3 regions of the Brevibacillus sp. YAE8 genome follow, and region 1 is predicted to be linked to each of the others. Evidence: a T-box and tRNA genes for the amino acid it is inferred to sense, from the RefSeq annotation. Region 1 holds a T-box; the other regions hold tRNA genes.
What was found. The T-box of region 1 lies ahead of thrS (threonine--tRNA ligase). A T-box ahead of a tRNA ligase gene usually reads a tRNA of that ligase, here a tRNA-Thr.

Region 1 (6,461 bases):
CATTCAAGGCGACGTACTGCTGGACGTCCAGTTTTTCCGCGAGCTGCTGGACTGCGAGCCGATCCCGGTGGAAGCGCTCCAGCAGCAGACGGCCTTTGCTTCCGCTACCTGAAAAAAACAAGCGAAAAAACGCCCGGGCAGTTGCACATGGCACGCCCGGGCGTTTTTGGTTGTCACGACAGCTTTTCAGGCATAGCGTTTTCGGCGCTTGTTCCAGATGAACCAGCCGATCGCCACAAGCGCGGCGGCGCCCAGCAGAGTGACCTCCAAGTATTCATCCAGCAGCACTTTGGCATGCTTGCCGTACAGGTGAAACAAGGTTCCGATCAGAAAAAATTTCAAGCCCCGGCCGACGATGGCAAAGAGCATGAGCTTTGTCAGCGAGTAGTTGAACACGCCGCTCAGCACGGTAAACACCTTGAACGGAATCGGAGTAAAAGCGCCGATCAGCACGGCAGCGTCCCCGTTTTTGGCGAATTTCTCGGTGGCGACCACGACCCATTTTTCCGGAAGCAGCTTTTGCAAAATCGGTTTGCCGAGCCATTTGCCGAGCAAAAAGCCGATCGGCGCGCCGAGAATCGAGGCGGTAAAGGCCACGGTCGCAAAGCGGAGCGCTGAACCGGGGTCGAGCAGACTCATCGCAATTTGCATAAAAAAGGGAGGAATCGGACTGATGAACGAATCCAAAAATGCCATGCCAAAGAGTCCCCATATTCCATATTGCATGAACAGTTGTGTGATTTGATCGAGCATGAGCATCTCCTTAGGACGTTTCCTCTCGGGTTTCCATTATACAGGAAAAAATCGCATTTCAGTAGTTAGGATATGCCGCTTTGTCCAAACACAGACCGCCAATTGGCTGATCCAACAGTAGGGGATACGTTTTTCTACGCCGGGGGGTTACGTTTTCCTGGCGTCTTCTCGCTTTGGGGAGATTCGTCCTGCGCGATTCGGCCCGGAAGAAGAGGAGGCGGGTGGTAAAGAAGTCCCTCGCTTTTTCATTGACGATAGGAAAGAATATCCATTAGTATAGAAAAGAAGGACATACAGTATTGGAGGAACCCATGAAGACATTGGGATCGGGGAAAGTCGTTTTTTATGCGCCGGATGGAACCAGCTTGCAGTTGACGGGAGAAATTGACGTGCGCGGAGATCGGGTAGCCGTGACGGAAATCATTTACTTTAACGGCCAGCCGAATGGCGCGCGCGAAACCAATCTGCCGCTTTCGCAAACCGTCATTTATTGGGAACCGGAAGTGTATGAGCAGATCGGATATGAATGATACCTATAGCAACAGAAACGGACAGCCCTGCTTTTGGCGGGGCTGTTTTTCGTCGTACCATCGTCGCGCCCTGTTTGTGCCAGCACCCCGAACTATAGCCGTTATGTCCCGATTGTGATATCATGTGGAATGGAATTTACGTAAGGTACGAGGAGTGATCCTTATGATCGATGCTATATTGGAACGTGCCCTTGCCGGAGAACGACTGGGCCTGGAAGACGGCCTCGCTCTGTTTGCCAGCAATGAAATTGAGAAGATCGGACACTACGCCAATCTGGTGATGCAAAAGCACCACCCAGAGCCCATTGCCACGTTTGTCATCAGCCGAAATGTGAACTACACGAACATTTGCGATACGTATTGCCGCTTTTGCGCCTTTTACCGTCGTCCCGGTTCAAGCGAAGGCTATGTATTGCCCAGAGAGACTATTTTCCAAAAGATTCAGGAGACAATTGACGTCGGCGGCACGGAAATCTTGATGCAGGGCGGGACCAACCCGGATCTGAAGATCGACTATTTCACCGACCTGCTGCGCGCGATCAAGCAGCGCTTCCCGCAAATTACGATGCACTCCTTGTCGGTAGCGGAAGTGATTAAAATCGCGGAAGTTTCCAACATGACGGTCGAAGACGTGCTCAAGGAACTGAAGGCCGCAGGGCTGGATTCGTTGCCGGGAGCGGGCGGCGAAATTCTCGACGACCGTACCCGCCGCAAAATTTCCCGCCTGAAAGGCTCGTGGAAAGAGTGGATCGACACGCAAAAAGCTGCTCACCGCATCGGCTTGCCAGGTACGGCGACGATGGTTATCGGCTTCGGCGAGGAAATGGAGGAGCGCGTGCTGTCCCTGATGCGCATTCGCGAAGCACAGGACGAGACGCACGGCTTCAAGGCGTTTATCGTCTGGACGTTCCAGCCGGACAACACGAACATGAAAGCCGTGAACAATACGCCGGAGGAATACCTCAAGACGCTGGCGATCAGCCGACTGATGCTGGACAACTTCGAAAATCTCCAGGCTTCCTGGGTGACGATGGGTCCAGAGTACGGCCAGCTTTCCCTTTCCTACGGGGCAAACGATTTCGGTCAGACGATGATGGAAGAAAACGTCGTCTCGGCAGCCGCATGTACCTACAAGGTGAACACCAACCAGATTCTCGAACTGATCCGCGGCGCAGGCAAAATCCCGGCGCAGCGCAACACCCAGTACGACATCTTGCGCGTGTTCAAGGACGGCGAGATGGCGGAAAGAGATTTTGTGATGCAAAACTAAATGAAAAAACGTTCAGCAACACGCTGCCAGATCGTCTTTTCGCAAGAGCGGAACAGACGATCTGGCAGCGTGTTTTTCTATCCCCACGAGCAACTTCCAATCCCCGGTTTCCAATCGTTTAAAAGTATATCGCCCATAAAGGGACATATACTGTAACTACAATTGCGGTTGGGGGGATGAAAATGCAAACGTTTCGCGTCTTGCTGGAGAATGTCCCTGAGCATAGTGGCACGTATCGCGTTATCGTAAATGAGATGATGGAGCGGGTCAATACTGCCCCGGTGCGCATTACATACAAGGAGCAGGAACAGGACGACTACTGCACGTTCCTTTTTCAAAGCTGGTGCGAAGAGGAATACGATGCGCAGACGATAGAGTGGGCGAGAGCTTTTGTGGCATTGACATTGGCGGAGTGGGTGACGCAGGTCAAAGAGCCGGCGATCATGCAGGAAATGGCTGCCGATTTGTTGGCGGCGGAGCAGATGGAAGAAGAATGGCCGGAAATTTTTCCCTACATTGAGCGCATGTGCCGAGAGATCGAGCTGGACGGACGCGAACTGCTGGCCGCCACGACTCGAAAGGCAAACGTCTACCGCAAAGCCTTTTTATACTTGGAGCAGGAGCGAACTATCAACGTATTGGGGTTCGTCAGGTTCCGGCTGCAGGAGCATTGGAATGAACTGTTCGAGCTGGTCGAATCGGGAATCGACGAATATTTGGAAGACAAGCAATACCAGGAATTTGTCGAGCTTCTGCGCTATTTTATCGCCGTACAGGAAGTGAAACAGGAAGTGGTCCATGTTGTTCCTAGTGTGGACAAACCTTTCCATCTTTATGACAAAAAGGGAGACCGCCTTTGGCTGGAACAGCTCGATTCCGTGCTGAGCATGGACGAACAAAAATGCCGCGATGAAGATTACTTGGTCAGCGCGCTGGTTACACTGGCACCGGAGAGCATCGTTTTGCACATGGCCGGGGAGAAGCCGGGGCTTGTGCAAACGATCCGCAGCATTTTTGACAGCAGGCTCATCACCTGCCATTCCTGTTCGTTATGCCTTGGGCAAAGACGTGTACTTGACGGGAACAATCCGACTAAACTATAATTAGCAGCAACAAGAGTGAATATCGCTTACAAATACGATGAGAAGGACATGGACGATATCGAGATCGCTCTAGAGAGGCGGGCCTTGGCTGGAAGCTTGCTGCGAGACGATATGGATCTACCCCCTTCGAGTAGCAGCCGGGAACGAAGCGTACGCTTTTACTAACGGCTTGCCGGTTCCATACCGTTACCATGTCAATGAGGAGTTTGTTCGGGCATCCGTTTTGCACGGCCCGTTTTGTAAAAACAGACTTGAATTAGGGTGGTACCGCGAGAATACACTCGTCCCTTCTGGGATGGGTGTTTTTTATTTTCTCAAAAACAACAAACAGGAAGGAAGAATCCAAGGTGGCACAAATTAACGTAACGTTCCCGGATGGAGCAGTCCGTCAGTACGAAGCTGGGATCACCATCGAAGAGATCGCAGGCTCCATCAGCGCGAGCCTGAAGAAAAAAGCAGTAGCCGGCAAAAAAGACGGCAAAGTCGTGGATCTGTACACGCCGCTTGAGGATGACGCAGCAATTGAAATCGTGACCCTCGATTCGCCGGAAGGCTTGGAAGTTTACCGTCACAGTACCGCTCACTTGCTCGCCCAGGCAGTAAGACGCCTGTACGGCAGCGAAGTCAAATTCGGGATCGGTCCTGTGATCGAAGACGGCTTCTACTACGACATGGACATTCCGGTCTCGCTCTCGCCAGAAGACTTGGGCAAGATTGAGGCGGAAATGGAAAAAATCGTGAAGGAAGACTTGCCGATCCGCCGCAGAGTCGTCAGCCGCGACGAGGCGACAAGAATTTTCCAAAACCTCAACGACCATCTGAAGCTGGAACTCATCCGCGACTTGCCGGCGGATGCGACGATCACCCTGTACGAGCAGGGCGAATTTTTCGACCTCTGTCGCGGCCCGCACTTGCCGTCCACTGGCTACATCAAAGCGTTCAAGCTGATGAGCGTGGCAGGTGCATACTGGCGCGGAAAAGCGGAAAACCAGGTGCTGCAGCGCGTCTACGGTACCGCTTGGCCGAAAAAAGCGGATATGGACGAATATCTGCACTTCATCGAAGAGGCGAAAAAGCGCGACCACCGCAAACTGGGCAAAGAGCTGGAGCTGTTCATGTTCTCCGAGGAAGCGCCTGGCATGCCGTTCTACCTGCCAAACGGCTTCACTGTCCGCAACGAGCTGGAGCAGTTCTCCCGCCGCCTGCAACAGCTTGCCCAATACACAGAGGTGCGCTCGCCGTTCCTCATGAACGAGCGCCTCTGGAAAGAATCCGGTCACTGGGATCACTACAAGGAAAACATGTACTTCTCTGAAGTCGACAACGCGACTTACGCCTTGAAGCCGATGAACTGCCCAGGACACATGCTCATTTACAAAAACGCAATGCATTCCTACCGCGACTTGCCGATTCGCTATGCCGAGTTCGGCCAGGTTCACCGCCACGAATATTCCGGCGCGCTGAACGGCATGCTGCGGGTTCGCACCTTCTGCCAGGATGACGCACACGTATTCGTCCGCCCTGACCAGATCGAGAGCGAAATCAAAAACATGATTAAGCTGATCGACAAAATCTACAAAGTGTTCGGCTTTGAATACAGCGTAGCACTTTCGACTCGCCCGGAAGATTCCATGGGCTCCGACGAGCTGTGGGAAACAGCGGAAAGCTCCTTGAAAAAGGTGCTGGAGCAACTGGAAATGCCGTATGAAATCAAGGAAGGCGACGGTGCGTTCTACGGACCGAAGATCGACTTCCAAATTACCGACGCGCTGAAACGCCGTCACCAATGCGGAACCATCCAGCTCGACTTCCAAATGCCGGAGAAGTTCGACCTGACTTACGTGGGCCAAGACAACGAAAAGCATCGTCCGGTTGTCTTGCACCGTGCGATGTACGGCTCCATGGAGCGTTTCATCGGCATCCTGATCGAGCACTACGCAGGCGCATTCCCTGTCTGGTTGACTCCAATCCAGGCGCGCTTGATGAACATCAGCGAGGTGCACATTCCGTACGCCGAGCAAGTCAAAGAAAAGCTGCAACAAGCTGGCATCCGCGTAGAGCTGGATGCGCGCAACGAAAAAATCGGCTACAAAATCCGTGAAGCGCAAGTGCAAAAAATCCCGTACATGCTGGTTATCGGGGAAAAAGAAGTGACAGACGGCACTCTGTCTGTACGCAGACGGGGAGTAGGCGATGAAGGCGCCATGACCGTTGATGAGTTCGTGGAAAAAATCCGCGCCGAAATCAACGAAATGAAGTAAAGCAAAAAGGGCAGTTCTCACCCGAACGGTGGGAACGGCCCTTTTGTTTTTGGCGAAAACGGTGGCGACAACTGCTACAGCTCATTTTCCAGACGGGTAAGCAGTGTTACGACTTCATGGGACGCCCGTTGAAGCTGCTCGTACGCTTCCTGGGCGCCGGCGAGATCCTCGGCCTGGTATTTTTCCACTGCCTGCTTGGCGTAAAAATGTACTAATTTGTGCGGCTCCTCCAGCTTTTTGAAGGTCGGGTTGTTGCGCACAAGCGGCGGCAAGTCGCTGTAGTACCACGTCCCCAGTCGGCAGTGATGGTGCGAGGCCATTTCTGCGGCGACCAGGTTTTCCAAACCAAGGAACATGTTGTAAATTTTCCATTTCCACAGCAAATGATCCGTTTTGGCCACGCGCACGATGTCTTTGTAGCTCAATTTGACATTGATCGTAAAGAACGTCTTGCGGTACTCATCCATTTTCCGGCTCAGTTCGAGAATGATTTGCGCGGTGTCTTTGGCGATTTGCTGCGAATGTGTGCTCAGGTCAAAAATCG
Region 2 (6,461 bases), on a different contig from region 1:
ATGATAGACTCATCAACGCTTTCGCTGTTCAGTTTTCAAAGAGCATTTTCGATTGCGTCCACTCAGCGGAGCGGAGCTTCATCTTATCATGTCCACCTATCAAAGTCAAGAGCTTTTTTAGGTGACATTTACTTTTGTTCACTCGCCTTAAATCTAGCAATCGCGAGCGGACTTTTAATATATCATGTTCACTTCGTAATTTCAAGAGCTTTTTTGAAAACTCATTGAAATTATTTAGTGGTGCGGTCGGCGAGACTCGAACTCGCACGGGTCGCCCCGCCACCCCCTCAAGATGGTGTGTCTGCCAATTCCACCACGACCGCATGTAAAAACGTCTCAGGAGAGGTTCGAACTCCCGACCGTCCGCTTAGAAGGCGGATGCTCTATCCAGCTGAGCTACTGAGACATATATCGTTAGTTAAAATAAAAATGGGGCGATCGATGGGACTTGAACCCACGAGTGCCGGAGCCACAATCCGGTGCGTTAACCCCTTCGCCACGACCGCCATGAATAGTAACTATACACTTTTGGCAGGGGCAGTAGGAATCGAACCCACACCAAAGGTTTTGGAGACCTTCGTTCTACCGTTAAACTATGCCCCTATGGTAGCGGTGGAGGGGATCGAACCCCCGACCTTTCGGGTATGAACCGAACGCTCTAGCCATCTGAGCTACGCCGCCACGAACATCAGGTAGGAATGAGAATGGCGGAGGGAGAGGGATTCGAACCCCCGTGGGCTTGCACCCTAACGGTTTTCAAGACCGCCCCGTTATGACCACTTCGGTATCCCTCCGCAAAAAATGGAGCGGGTGATGGGAATCGAACCCACGCGACCAGCTTGGAAGGCTGGAGTTCTACCATTGAACTACACCCGCAAAATATGGTGCCGGTGAAGGGACTTGAACCCCCACGGTTTCCCTCACGATTTTGAGTCGCGCGCGTCTGCCATTCCGCCACACCGGCATATCAAATTGGAAAAACTGGTCGGGAAGACAGGATTCGAACCTGCGACCCCTTGGTCCCAAGCCAAGTACTCTACCAAGCTGAGCTACTTCCCGACTATATAAAGAAAAGCGTGCCCTGAGAGATTCGAACTCCCGACCTTTTGATTCGTAGTCAAACGCTCTATCCGGCTGAGCTAAGGGCACATGATAATGGAGCGGACGACGGGTCTCGCTTCTTTCTGGCGCTGCTGCGTCAAAACGCTGCCTGCAAAGCCAGATCGGAAGTGCCCGTGACACTCTTCCTTGATGTTCTTCCAGGGTAAACCCGGAACGGGTGAGAGACCCGAGAACATTGATGGAGCGGACGACGGGTCTCGAACCCGCGACCTTCGCCTTGGCAAGGCGACGCTCTACCAATTGAGCTACGTCCGCATTTTCATCCATCATAGGATGGGTTGGTGCGGTCGAGAGGACTTGAACCTCCACGGTGTTGCCACCACTAGAACCTGAATCTAGCGCGTCTGCCAATTCCGCCACGACCGCATATCTACTTGTCAAAAATACTGGTGAGCCATGAAGGACTCGAACCTTCGACCCTCTGATTAAAAGTCAGATGCTCTACCAACTGAGCTAATGGCTCTCATTATGGCTGGGGTACTAGGATTTGAACCTAGGAATGACGGAGTCAAAGTCCGTTGCCTTACCGCTTGGCTATACCCCAATAGCCATGAAGTAAAGATGGTGGGGAGAGACGGATTCGAACCGCCGAACCCGGAGGGAGCAGATTTACAGTCTGCCGTGTTTAGCCACTTCACTATCTCCCCAGCTTGTCCTTCGTAAGCACGGATTGCTCTTTGCTCGAAAGGATGAAAATGGTGCCGGCAATAGGACTTGAACCCACAACCCCCTGATTACAAGTCAGGTGCTCTACCAATTGAGCTATACCGGCATGTTCAGTTTATTTCATGGTGGCTCGGGACGGAATCGAACCGCCGACACGAGGATTTTCAGTCCTCTGCTCTACCGACTGAGCTACCGAGCCTCGTGTATGTGAGTCCACCATTACTTTTTGAATAATGGCGGAGCTGACGGGACTCGAACCCGCGACCTCCGGTGTGACAGACCGGCGTGAACTCCAACTTCACCACAGCTCCATGTTTTTGTCATTCGTGAAAATGGTGGAGGCTGACGGGATCGAACCGCCGACCCTCTGCTTGTAAGGCAGATGCTCTCCCAGCTGAGCTAAGCCTCCAAAGTACCCCACAAAGTGAAGAGATTGCGTTGTAGCAACACCGAGTACTTTGCGGGGACCCCAACAACTAGTTGGGTGTATAAGTGACCCGTAGGGGATTCGAACCCCTGTATGACAGCGTGAAAGGCTGCTGTGTTAAACCGCTTCACCAACGGGCCATGTTCGTAATCATTTCTGGTGCTCCCGACAGGAATCGAACCTGCGACCTCTTCCTTACCATGGAAACGCTCTACCGACTGAGCTACAGGAGCGTGATATGGCTCCTCGGGACGGACTCGAACCGCCGACCGATCGGTTAACAGCCGATTGCTCTACCAACTGAGCTACCGAGGAACATTAGGACATCCAGGCCAATTGCCTATAGGAGTATATTGGTGGAGCTGAACGGGATCGAACCGATGACCTCCTGCTTGCAAGGCAGGCGCTCTCCCAACTGAGCTACAGCCCCATTTTCCAAAAATGGAGAAGCGATGTCGCATCCGGCGCTATCGCCTTGTATAAGTGGTGGGCCTAGGCTGACTCGAACAGCCGACCTCACGCTTATCAGGCGTGCGCTCTAACCAACTGAGCTATAGGCCCGTATCACTTCCTGGATCTTTAATCTAGCATACATTTTAATTCATTGCAATAGAATTTTTGATTTTTTTATCGTGCGACAGTGAATTTTTTTGCAAGAAGGCAGACTCAGCTATCCAAAGCTCAGCAAAATAATAGCTTCGTTCAGCGCAAACCGCCTGTTGAAGCCATTTTCATACCGCCTGGATCGCTGAGCCTTCTTGCCATATACCGAATCTATTTCAAAGCTTAAATGTCCAAATCCCTTACAGATGCCGCGTGTTGCTCGATAAACTCCCTGCGCGGCTCTACTTCGTCGCCCATGAGCGTCTCAAACACCATGTCTGCTTCCATGGCGTCTTCCAGGTTCACTTGCAGGAGCGTGCGCATGGCAGGGTCCATTGTCGTCTCCCACAATTGGTCAGCATTCATCTCGCCCAACCCTTTGTAGCGCTGGACGCTTGGCTTCGGTGTAGCCTTGAGGGTCGCGAGTATTTCATCGCGCTGCTTGTCGTTATACGCGTAATGCAGCGTCTTGCCTTGCTTGATGCTGTAGAGCGGCGGCTGCGCGATATAAATGTACCCCGCTTCGATGAGCTGACGCATGTAACGGTAGAAGAACGTCAGCAGCAGCGTGCGAATATGCGAGCCGTCCACGTCCGCGTCCGTCATAATCACAACTTTGTGGTAGCGCGCTTTTGTAATGTCAAAATCTTCGCCTACCCCGGTGCCGAGCGCAGTAATAATCATGCGAATCTCGTTGTTGCCGAGAATTTTGTCCAAGCGCGCTTTCTCTACGTTCAGCACTTTTCCACGCAAAGGAAGAATGGCCTGGAAATGGCGATCGCGGCCGGACTTCGCAGAACCGCCCGCGGAGTCCCCCTCAACGATGAACAGTTCGGATTCCGAAGCGTCCTTCGAAGAGCAGTCCGCCAATTTACCCGGCAAAGCGCTGACTTCGAGCGCACTTTTACGGCGAGTCATTTCACGGGCTTTCCGCGCTGCTTCACGAGCACGGGAAGCCATCAGGGCTTTCTCCACCACTTTTTTCGCTACGCCCGGATTTTCCTCCATAAAGGTGCTGAAGCGATCGCCAAAGACAGATTCGGTAATGCTGCGCGCTTCCGAATTGCCGAGCTTGGTTTTCGTCTGCCCTTCAAACTGCGGCTCCTGAATCTTCACGGAAATGATCGCCGTAATCCCTTCGCGCACGTCATCGCCGGAGAGGTTCGGATCTTTTTCCTTCAGGAGATTGAATTTGCGGCTGTAGTCGTTAATGACACGGGTAAGAGCTGTCTTGAAGCCTGTTTCGTGCGTTCCGCCCTCATGCGTGTTGATGTTGTTGGCGAACGAGTAGATGTTGCTCACATAGCTGTCGTTGTACTGCAGAGCAACCTCAACGAAAAGGCCGTCTTTTTCGCCCTCGCAGTAAATGACCTCTTCGTGCAACGGTTCCCGGTTTTTATTCAAGTATTCCACGAACTGTACGATACCGCCCTCATAGTGGAACGATTCTTCCCGCTCCTGGTCCGGGCGCGTATCCTTCAGCGTAATGCGCAGCCCTTTGTTCAGGAAGGCGAGCTCGCGAATACGTTTTTGCAAAACGTCGTATTCAAAAACAGTCGTTTCCGTAAAAATCGTCGGATCTGGCTTGAAGGTGACTTTTGTTCCCGTCTCCTCTGTCTCGCCAATGACGGCAAGATCAGCATCAGGCGTTCCGACTGTAAAGCGCATATAGTGAATTTTGTTGTTTTGCTTTACTTCTACTTCCATCCATTCAGATAGCGCGTTCACTACCGAGCTACCTACCCCGTGCAGACCGCCGGAGACTTTGTATCCGCCACCGCCGAATTTTCCGCCGGCGTGCAGGACAGTCAAAACCGTCTCAACGGTTGATTTCCCGGTTTTTTCATGGATGCCGGTCGGGATTCCCCGGCCGTTATCAGTTACAGATACGGAGTTGTCCGGATGAATGACCACCAAGATGTTGTCGCAATAACCGGCAAGCGCCTCGTCGATAGCATTGTCGACAATCTCCCATACCAGGTGATGCAAACCGCGGCTGCTGGTCGAGCCGATATACATGCCGGGACGTTTCCGAACAGCTTCCAGACCTTCCAGAACCTGAATCTGACTCGCATCATAGTTTGTATCGTTCGTCGTCACTTGATCCACTACTCTGTCAACTCCTCCACTTCAGCTTGTACAAAGGGAAACTGATCCAAGCTGTCCACGAACTGAGCGCGTCGCTTTAGCGTCAGAGAAGAAATAGGTGAACAGTAAATGGCGTCCTGGGTGATTACATAAGATTTTGTTTCTTCCACGCTGTGATCGACAATCGTTTTCCGCTTTTCCTCCAGGAAAGCCTTGTTGACCTTCGAGGATTTCACGGTTTGATGGTCGAGGATGGAAATAACTTCCTTAGTGCTCACCACAGTATCTCCACCAATGTGAATAAACATCCCTGACCCCTACCTTTCTCCCGAGATTGTCCCTTCCTTCACGTAAAACCGAGAGGCTTGCTGGAGAACCTGATGCTTTAAGCCTTCCACACCTGTCGTGCTTACAAACGTCTGAACCCGATCCTGAATGGTTTCGAGCAGCAGGGTTTGCCGATGTTCATCCAACTCTGACAAGACATCATCCAACAAAAGAACGGGGTATTCCCCGACTTCTTCTTTAATCAGCTCAATTTCGGCCAATTTGATGGACAGGGCGCTCGTGCGCTGCTGCCCTTGCGAACCGTACGTCTGGACATCCATGTTGTTCACTTTGAGTGAAAAATCATCGCGGTGCGGTCCGATCAGCGTGCTTCCGCGCATAATTTCCCGGTCGCGAACCTCTTCATAGGCAGCCAGCATTTTTTCAACCGCTTGCTCTGCCGACATTTCATCCGTAACGGGCGATGAGTTCACGTAATGCAAAGAAAGCATTTCCCTGCCGCTGGTAATGCCGGTGTGGATCTCCTGCGCCCACACCTCCAGCTTGCGCAGAAACTCAAATCGCTTCCTCAACAATTTTACCGCTAAATCGGCCAGTTGGGTATTCCAAATTGCCAGCATTTCCAGCGAATGGCTTTTTTTCATCGCCAAGTCCTTCAGCAGTTGGTTCCGCTGAGCCAGCACCTTGTTGTAGTTGCTCAAATAATACAGATAGGTGGGCGAAACTTGGCCAATTTCCATGTCAATGAAACGCCTACGCTGGGCAGGCGCTCCTTTTACAATGGACAGGTCCTCCGGCGCAAACATGACTACGTTCAAAGCTCCCACGTAGGCGCTCAGCTTTTGCTGCTCCATTCCGTTGATTTTGGCCCGCTTTCCCTTGGTTGTCAACTGCAGCTCCAAACGAACAGAACCGTAGCGACGAAGAACATCGCTACGGATCGTGGCGTAATCGGCATCCCACGCAATCAGCTCCTTGTCTCGGGGCGTGCGGTGGGATTTGGCCAGAGCCAGAACGTATATCGACTCGAGTGCATTAGTTTTCCCTTGGGCGTTGTTCCCGATGAACAACTGGATCGGTCCGTCAAAATCCAAGGACAAGGATTGGTAGTTGCGATAGTTGGTTAGCGACAGGTTCTTGAGAAACAAGAATCACGCTCTCCTCTCAGCGGCGTACCACTTGAAAGCGGCCATGGCCTTCAATCGCCACTTCATCGCCAGGATATAGCTTGCGGCCGCGCCGGTTGTCCAACTCGCCATTGATCTTG
Region 3 (5,750 bases), on a different contig from region 1:
CATCACCGCCATCGAGGTGGAGAAATGATCGCAATATCCCCTCATGCTGTCAAACAGAAAGTGGTCGACAAAGTCTTGCCCTTCCGCTGCCACAGGCACATCTTTTGTTTCATACTTATATTTTCCACTCGCTCGCAAGTAATTCTCGATCGCTCTTACTTTTTCATAAGGCGTCTTGGCGTTTTTGGTCACGCTTTGCGCCAGTTCTTTCACGCGCGGCGGCAAAGTCGCCGGAAGCTGCAAATAGCGCTCTTTGATCTCGTCGGGATAGTCCGTTCCCGCTTCCATGATCGCCTTTTCGCTGACAATCGGCACCTCTGCGTCCACCTTGTACCGGTGCAGCTTGAGCAGCATCGTATTCGGTCCGTACTCTGTCCGTCCATTTGCGCCCGTAGGCTGGATCAGATTGATTTTTCCCGCGCGGACCTCAAGCTGCTGATTCATCTTGTCGTAAACGACAGTCGCATTTGGCGGAGCGTAATTGCTCACTTTGTTCAACTGCCCGGGATAAAAGACGGTAGCAAACTGCTGCGGGCCTTTGAACTCCAGCGTTGCCTCTACCTTTTTCGTTTCCAGGCCGTGAAACAGCTCGTTTTTCCACTCGTATGTTTGCGGGTCCAAAATCGCCTCGTACTCGCGATCGCCTTTTTCCCAGCCTACGCCTGTGTAGACGTCCTTGGAGTCCCCGCGCCAATAGCTGTGCTCATTGGTCGTCGCCATGAACACGAGCGTATTGTCCTGCATGAAAGGCCCGCCCAACATTTCGTCGTTGTTGTCGTAGCCGACTTTTTTCATGACGGCAGTCGGTGCTTCCGTGCCGCTTCCCATCAAAAAGGCAATCGGATCAGGCCAGCTCGCATCTTTTTTGGGAGCCGCATACCCGATGCCGACACTAATCAAAATGACCAGCAAAGAGGCCATCAGAGAACCGAACAATATCCGGCTTCTTTTTTCTGTCACCGTCGCCATGCTGGTCATTCTCATCAGATGGCTGACAGCGAGCAGCAAAAAGCCAAAGATCAGCGTCCGCACAATTCCTGCGCTGGCGTCGTAAGGCAGGAACGTATCGAGCACTGCCAAGTACAGCTCTGTCAAAAAGACAAACCACAAGCCCTGTCTCTGCTCCAGCACCAGATAAGTCAGCATGGTAATCAGGACAAGCAGCAGGGCATCAAACAAAGCATTGCGCGACAAAATGGACATCGCTCCCCAGTCTTGCTCGAGAGCCAGCGGGATATCATGCACAATCTGCCTGTACAATTCCGCCAGCCAATCGGTTGTAAACAACGGTGTATCGAATAGCGTAGCATGCAACAACCAGAGGAGGCCCAGCAGCTTGAACGGCAACGTTACCCACCTGTACGGAACCGCTACGTCGATCGCCAGGACACCGGCCACAATGACAAGAAACGGCCACAGCACGCCCGTATCCGTCAGCTCCTGGAGAGGGAGCAGCCACTCTCTTAGCATGAGGAACAGAAAAAGGGCCGAGACCCATTGCCATATCGTTGGTCGCTTCCACACGCTCATGAGTCTATGCACCTCCAATCCGTTTCCACTCTTGTTCGTCGATGTGGACAGACGTACATGATATTTTGCTTCCGCCCAGCAGTTGCAGGGCTCGTCTTCTCTCTTGGGAAATGACAGTGTCAGCATGCACATAGAATAACTGCACTCTTCTGCCTTTTTGCGCCAAAGCAATCAAACGGTGAACCAGGTCTTTTTCCACGCGCGGAGTCACGACGATCAAGGTCACGCCTTGCTGCTGTTCCAGCGCCTCGCGTCCCACAACCCGCGCAAACGATTCGCTGCCCGCTGGCATGACCCGCGCCAATTGATCGAAGACGCGCAGAAAATGAGTGTGGGAAAGCGCCGGAGCAATCGAAATGCGTTCATTTTGCTTGTACACCAGCCCGTAATGGTACTGGTTGCGATTGGCATAGGCGATCAGGCTTGCCGTCAGCCTTACTGCCGTCTCAAACAACTGTACCGGCTGTCCTTGATAGCTTTCTTTTTCTACATCGAGGAAAAAAACGGCCTGGTTCATCGCCTGATGTTCAAATTCCTTCGTCTTCAAGCCCGTTCCCCTTGCAGATGCGCGCCAATGAATCTGGCTCAGGCGATCACCGCGCTGGTATTCGCGCACGCCCCTCACGGCAGCGACATCGTCGGAGCGTTTGTGCGACACGTGCACGTTGCCGCTGAAGCTGCCATCCCCCAAGGCCCAATGCGTTAGTTCCTTGTACCGCGGGTAAACGAGAAACTCCTGGGGAAACGAAAAGACTTTGCGCCTTTCGCTGAACCCAAAAAAATCCCCGCCACTCACGACGCACTGATCCAGCCGGTAAAAACCTCGCTGGAGACTCGGTATGACATAGCGGAACTCCATTTCTTTTTTAAACCAGGGAAAAATCAACTGCCTGTGCGGCTCATATACACCTGCGAGCCGCTCAGGCAACGGCTCCACGATCATGTGCCAGCCCAGCGGAAAACGGATTTTCCGGCGCAGGCGCACGGTTACTACGACGTCCTCGCCGTCCTGCAGGCGGTTGCGGTCGATGACTCGCTCTACCTCCAGCGTCGAGAACATTAAAAAATACGCCAAAACCTCATAAGCGAGGAACACCAGACTGCTGTAAAATAGAAACCAACTGGAAAAGCCGCCCTGAAACTTGGCAAATACGTAGGTGATTGCCACAAGCAGGAGCGCTTTGAGCTTACCCCATCTTCGTTGTCTCATCCGCAGTCACCGCCTCAGCTCACCGGAACGCGGGTTTCGGCCAAAATCACGGTCAATACCCGATCAACGGTTGCTCCTTCCAGACGTGCTTCCGGCTTCACGATCATCCGGTGGGCGAATACGACTGGCACCAGCTCTTTGACATCGTCCGGGATGGCGTAATCCCTTCCCCGCACGAAAGCCAGTGCCTGAACGGCTCTGTAGAGGGCGAGAGAGCCCCTTGGACTTACCCCGAGGTAAATATGATGGTGGTCACGTGTGCGGTGGCACAGCCGCACGATATACTCTTTTACTCCCTCGGAAACCTTGACGGAAGCTACCTCTTTTTGCAGTTGCGCCAAGTCTGCTGCCGTCATCACCGGCTCAAGTTGTGCGAGCGGGTTCACCTCCGAGAATCTGGAGAGCATGCGCATTTCTTCTTCCACGGTCGGATAGCCCAGGCGCAATTGCATCAGGAAACGGTCCAACTGTGCCTCAGGCAATGGAAACGTCCCTTCGTACTCCAATGGGTTTTGAGTGGCCATCACAAAAAACGGATCGGCCAGCCGATAAGTTGCACCATCTACTGTAACAGACCGCTCCTCCATCGCTTCCAGCAGAGCAGACTGCGTCTTCGGAGAGGTCCGGTTGATTTCGTCCGCCAAAATAACGTTTGCAAACAGCGGTCCTTGCCGGAACTCAAACTGCATCGTCTGTTGGTTGAAAATTGCTACTCCTGTCACATCTGTCGGCAGCAAGTCAGGAGTGAACTGGATACGCTTGAATTCTCCCCCGATCGACTTAGCCAAAGCACGTACCAGCATCGTCTTGCCCACACCCGGAACGTCCTCCAACAAAACATGTCCGTTTGCCAATACAGCCGCGACCATCATCTCAATCACGGAACGTTTTCCAATCAGAACTTTTTCTATATTATCGATCAACTTTGCAATTGCAGGATGCATTTGTTCCAATTTAATTGGGTTCACGTTAATACATCTCCTGTTCCATCTTATTCTTCCATCGAGCTTGTAACAGAAACATTTTGTTACCCGTCTTCTCTTGTATCACCTGCGTAGAAAACAGCAGTGTAATTCTAAAGTAATGGATGGAAATGGGAGATACAAGGAAAACTTACTTAAAAATTGTAAGAATGCAGCCATGATTATGCAAAAAAGAGTAGGAATTGATCCTACTCTTCGATTTCATATGAAGTAATGGCGTGCCCTGAGAGATTCGAACTCCCGACCTTTTGATTCGTAGTCAAACGCTCTATCCGGCTGAGCTAAGGGCACATGTTTTGCGGGTCAACCTGTACTGGCTGAAAGCTAGCAGAACAACTATGGAGCGGACGACGGGTCTCGAACCCGCGACCTTCGCCTTGGCAAGGCGACGCTCTACCAATTGAGCTACGTCCGCGTGTGACATGATAAAAGGTTTGCTCTGGCTGCAAAGCCTTCTCGTTATATGGTGCGGGTGAAGGGACTTGAACCCCCACGGTCTCCCGCCAGAACCTAAATCTGGTGCGTCTGCCATTCCGCCACACCCGCATGGTAAAACAGAAAAGGGCATCGATATTTCTATCGTGCTGCGTGTTTCTATGTTTATAAAAACTGGTGAGCCATGAAGGACTCGAACCTTCGACCCTCTGATTAAAAGTCAGATGCTCTACCAACTGAGCTAATGGCTCACAAGTGGCTGGGGTACTAGGATTTGAACCTAGGAATGACGGAGTCAAAGTCCGTTGCCTTACCGCTTGGCTATACCCCAATGGTGGTGCCGGCAATAGGACTTGAACCCACAACCCCCTGATTACAAGTCAGGTGCTCTACCAATTGAGCTATACCGGCAAAATATCATCTGTAAATGGTGGCTCGGGACGGAATCGAACCGCCGACACGAGGATTTTCAGTCCTCTGCTCTACCGACTGAGCTACCGAGCCTCAAAAATTTGGTTGCCATCTCTCTAGCTAAGAAATGGCGGAGCTGACGGGACTCGAACCCGCGACCTCCGGTGTGACAGACCGGCGTGAACTCCAACTTCACCACAGCTCCATACGTGACTGCACCCGATGGGCACTTCGCTTCTACTTCACTCTGGAGCAGTGCGAGTAGAAAATTTGGTTGCGGGAGCAGGATTTGAACCTGCGACCTTCGGGTTATGAGCCCGACGAGCTACCGAGCTGCTCCATCCCGCGACGATTCGGACGATCAATGTCAGCACCTATCTTAGAAGCAAGACGCTTTTGGGTGACCATCCATATGATTATGATAAATGGTGGAGGCTGACGGGATCGAACCGCCGACCCTCTGCTTGTAAGGCAGATGCTCTCCCAGCTGAGCTAAGCCTCCACAATCCCCGACTCTTGTCGGGGCCTTCACAAAGCTTTTTGTGCTGCAGTATAGCAAGCACTTTGCTTTATGAAGAATTTGTAGGTGACCCGTAGGGGATTCGAACCCCTGTATGACAGCGTGAAAGGCTGCTGTGTTAAACCGCTTCACCAACGGGCCAAGCTATTAAGATATGGTGCGGTCGGCGAGACTCGAACTCGCACGGGTCGCCCCGCCACCCCCTCAAGATGGTGTGTCTGCCAATTCCACCACGACCGCAGCTTAGGATGGTAGCGGCGGAGGGAATCGAACCCCCGACCTTTCGGGTATGAACCGAACGCTCTAACCAGCTGAGCTACACCGCCATAAAGCTGTTTGTTTGAAAAGATATGGCGGAGAGTGAGGGATTCGAACCCTCGCTACGCTTGCGCATACTAACGGTTTAGCAAACCGTCCCCTTCGGCCTCTTGGGTAACTCTCCGCATATATGGCTCCTCGGGACGGACTCGAACCGCCGACCGATCGGTTAACAGCCGATTGCTCTACCAACTGAGCTACCGAGGAACGTTGAAGGATTTGTTCCTTCAAAACTGAATACGCATGTTTGCTAAGAGTGTGTGGATAAGTCCTCGACCGATTAGTATTCGTCAGCTCCACGCGTTGCCGCGCTTCCACACCGAACCTATCAACCTCATCGTCT

Region 2: it has a tRNA-Thr gene. The T-box ahead of thrS (threonine--tRNA ligase) is inferred to sense a tRNA for this amino acid. The anticodon was not compared.
Region 3: it has a tRNA-Thr gene. The T-box ahead of thrS (threonine--tRNA ligase) is inferred to sense a tRNA for this amino acid. The anticodon was not compared.

The regions. Positions count from the first base shown of each region.
Region 1 is NZ_BAAIYG010000002.1:338,972-345,432, reverse strand. It holds gene AC27IT_RS04490 (acyl-CoA dehydrogenase family protein) at 1-112, shown strand, start outside; gene AC27IT_RS04485 (YqaA family protein) at 187-753, opposite strand; gene AC27IT_RS04480 (hypothetical protein) at 1,065-1,283, shown strand; gene mqnC (cyclic dehypoxanthinyl futalosine synthase) at 1,447-2,553, shown strand; gene ytxC (putative sporulation protein YtxC) at 2,736-3,656, shown strand; T-box leader at 3,685-3,948, shown strand; gene thrS (threonine--tRNA ligase) at 4,004-5,917, shown strand; gene AC27IT_RS04460 (methyl-accepting chemotaxis protein) at 5,992-6,461, opposite strand, start outside.
Region 2 is NZ_BAAIYG010000031.1:154-6,614, forward strand. It holds tRNA gene AC27IT_RS23730 (tRNA-Leu) at 239-323, opposite strand; tRNA gene AC27IT_RS23735 (tRNA-Arg) at 333-406, opposite strand; tRNA gene AC27IT_RS23740 (tRNA-His) at 431-506, opposite strand; tRNA gene AC27IT_RS23745 (tRNA-Trp) at 530-603, opposite strand; tRNA gene AC27IT_RS23750 (tRNA-Met) at 605-681, opposite strand; tRNA gene AC27IT_RS23755 (tRNA-Ser) at 706-794, opposite strand; tRNA gene AC27IT_RS23760 (tRNA-Gly) at 803-876, opposite strand; tRNA gene AC27IT_RS23765 (tRNA-Leu) at 883-964, opposite strand; tRNA gene AC27IT_RS23770 (tRNA-Pro) at 983-1,059, opposite strand; tRNA gene AC27IT_RS23775 (tRNA-Arg) at 1,076-1,149, opposite strand; tRNA gene AC27IT_RS23780 (tRNA-Gly) at 1,302-1,377, opposite strand; tRNA gene AC27IT_RS23785 (tRNA-Leu) at 1,402-1,488, opposite strand; tRNA gene AC27IT_RS23790 (tRNA-Lys) at 1,510-1,585, opposite strand; tRNA gene AC27IT_RS23795 (tRNA-Gln) at 1,592-1,666, opposite strand; tRNA gene AC27IT_RS23800 (tRNA-Tyr) at 1,685-1,769, opposite strand; tRNA gene AC27IT_RS23805 (tRNA-Thr) at 1,819-1,894, opposite strand; tRNA gene AC27IT_RS23810 (tRNA-Phe) at 1,912-1,987, opposite strand; tRNA gene AC27IT_RS23815 (tRNA-Asp) at 2,023-2,099, opposite strand; tRNA gene AC27IT_RS23820 (tRNA-Val) at 2,122-2,197, opposite strand; tRNA gene AC27IT_RS23825 (tRNA-Glu) at 2,282-2,355, opposite strand; tRNA gene AC27IT_RS23830 (tRNA-Thr) at 2,373-2,448, opposite strand; tRNA gene AC27IT_RS23835 (tRNA-Asn) at 2,455-2,530, opposite strand; tRNA gene AC27IT_RS23840 (tRNA-Ala) at 2,570-2,645, opposite strand; tRNA gene AC27IT_RS23845 (tRNA-Ile) at 2,700-2,776, opposite strand; gene gyrB (DNA topoisomerase (ATP-hydrolyzing) subunit B) at 3,002-4,918, opposite strand; gene remB (extracellular matrix regulator RemB) at 4,927-5,214, opposite strand; gene recF (DNA replication/repair protein RecF) at 5,224-6,342, opposite strand; gene yaaA (S4 domain-containing protein YaaA) at 6,359-6,461, opposite strand, start outside.
Region 3 is NZ_BAAIYG010000034.1:30,752-36,501, forward strand. It holds gene AC27IT_RS24760 (transglutaminase TgpA family protein) at 1-1,530, opposite strand, end outside; gene AC27IT_RS24765 (DUF58 domain-containing protein) at 1,535-2,740, opposite strand; gene AC27IT_RS24770 (AAA family ATPase) at 2,755-3,708, opposite strand; tRNA gene AC27IT_RS24775 (tRNA-Arg) at 3,938-4,014, opposite strand; tRNA gene AC27IT_RS24780 (tRNA-Gly) at 4,063-4,138, opposite strand; tRNA gene AC27IT_RS24785 (tRNA-Leu) at 4,188-4,269, opposite strand; tRNA gene AC27IT_RS24790 (tRNA-Lys) at 4,334-4,409, opposite strand; tRNA gene AC27IT_RS24795 (tRNA-Gln) at 4,415-4,489, opposite strand; tRNA gene AC27IT_RS24800 (tRNA-Thr) at 4,494-4,569, opposite strand; tRNA gene AC27IT_RS24805 (tRNA-Phe) at 4,587-4,662, opposite strand; tRNA gene AC27IT_RS24810 (tRNA-Asp) at 4,698-4,774, opposite strand; tRNA gene AC27IT_RS24815 (tRNA-Met) at 4,841-4,917, opposite strand; tRNA gene AC27IT_RS24820 (tRNA-Val) at 4,996-5,071, opposite strand; tRNA gene AC27IT_RS24825 (tRNA-Glu) at 5,157-5,230, opposite strand; tRNA gene AC27IT_RS24830 (tRNA-Leu) at 5,245-5,329, opposite strand; tRNA gene AC27IT_RS24835 (tRNA-Met) at 5,339-5,415, opposite strand; tRNA gene AC27IT_RS24840 (tRNA-Ser) at 5,441-5,531, opposite strand; tRNA gene AC27IT_RS24845 (tRNA-Asn) at 5,539-5,614, opposite strand; partial or broken rRNA gene AC27IT_RS24850 (23S ribosomal RNA) at 5,668-5,750, opposite strand, start outside.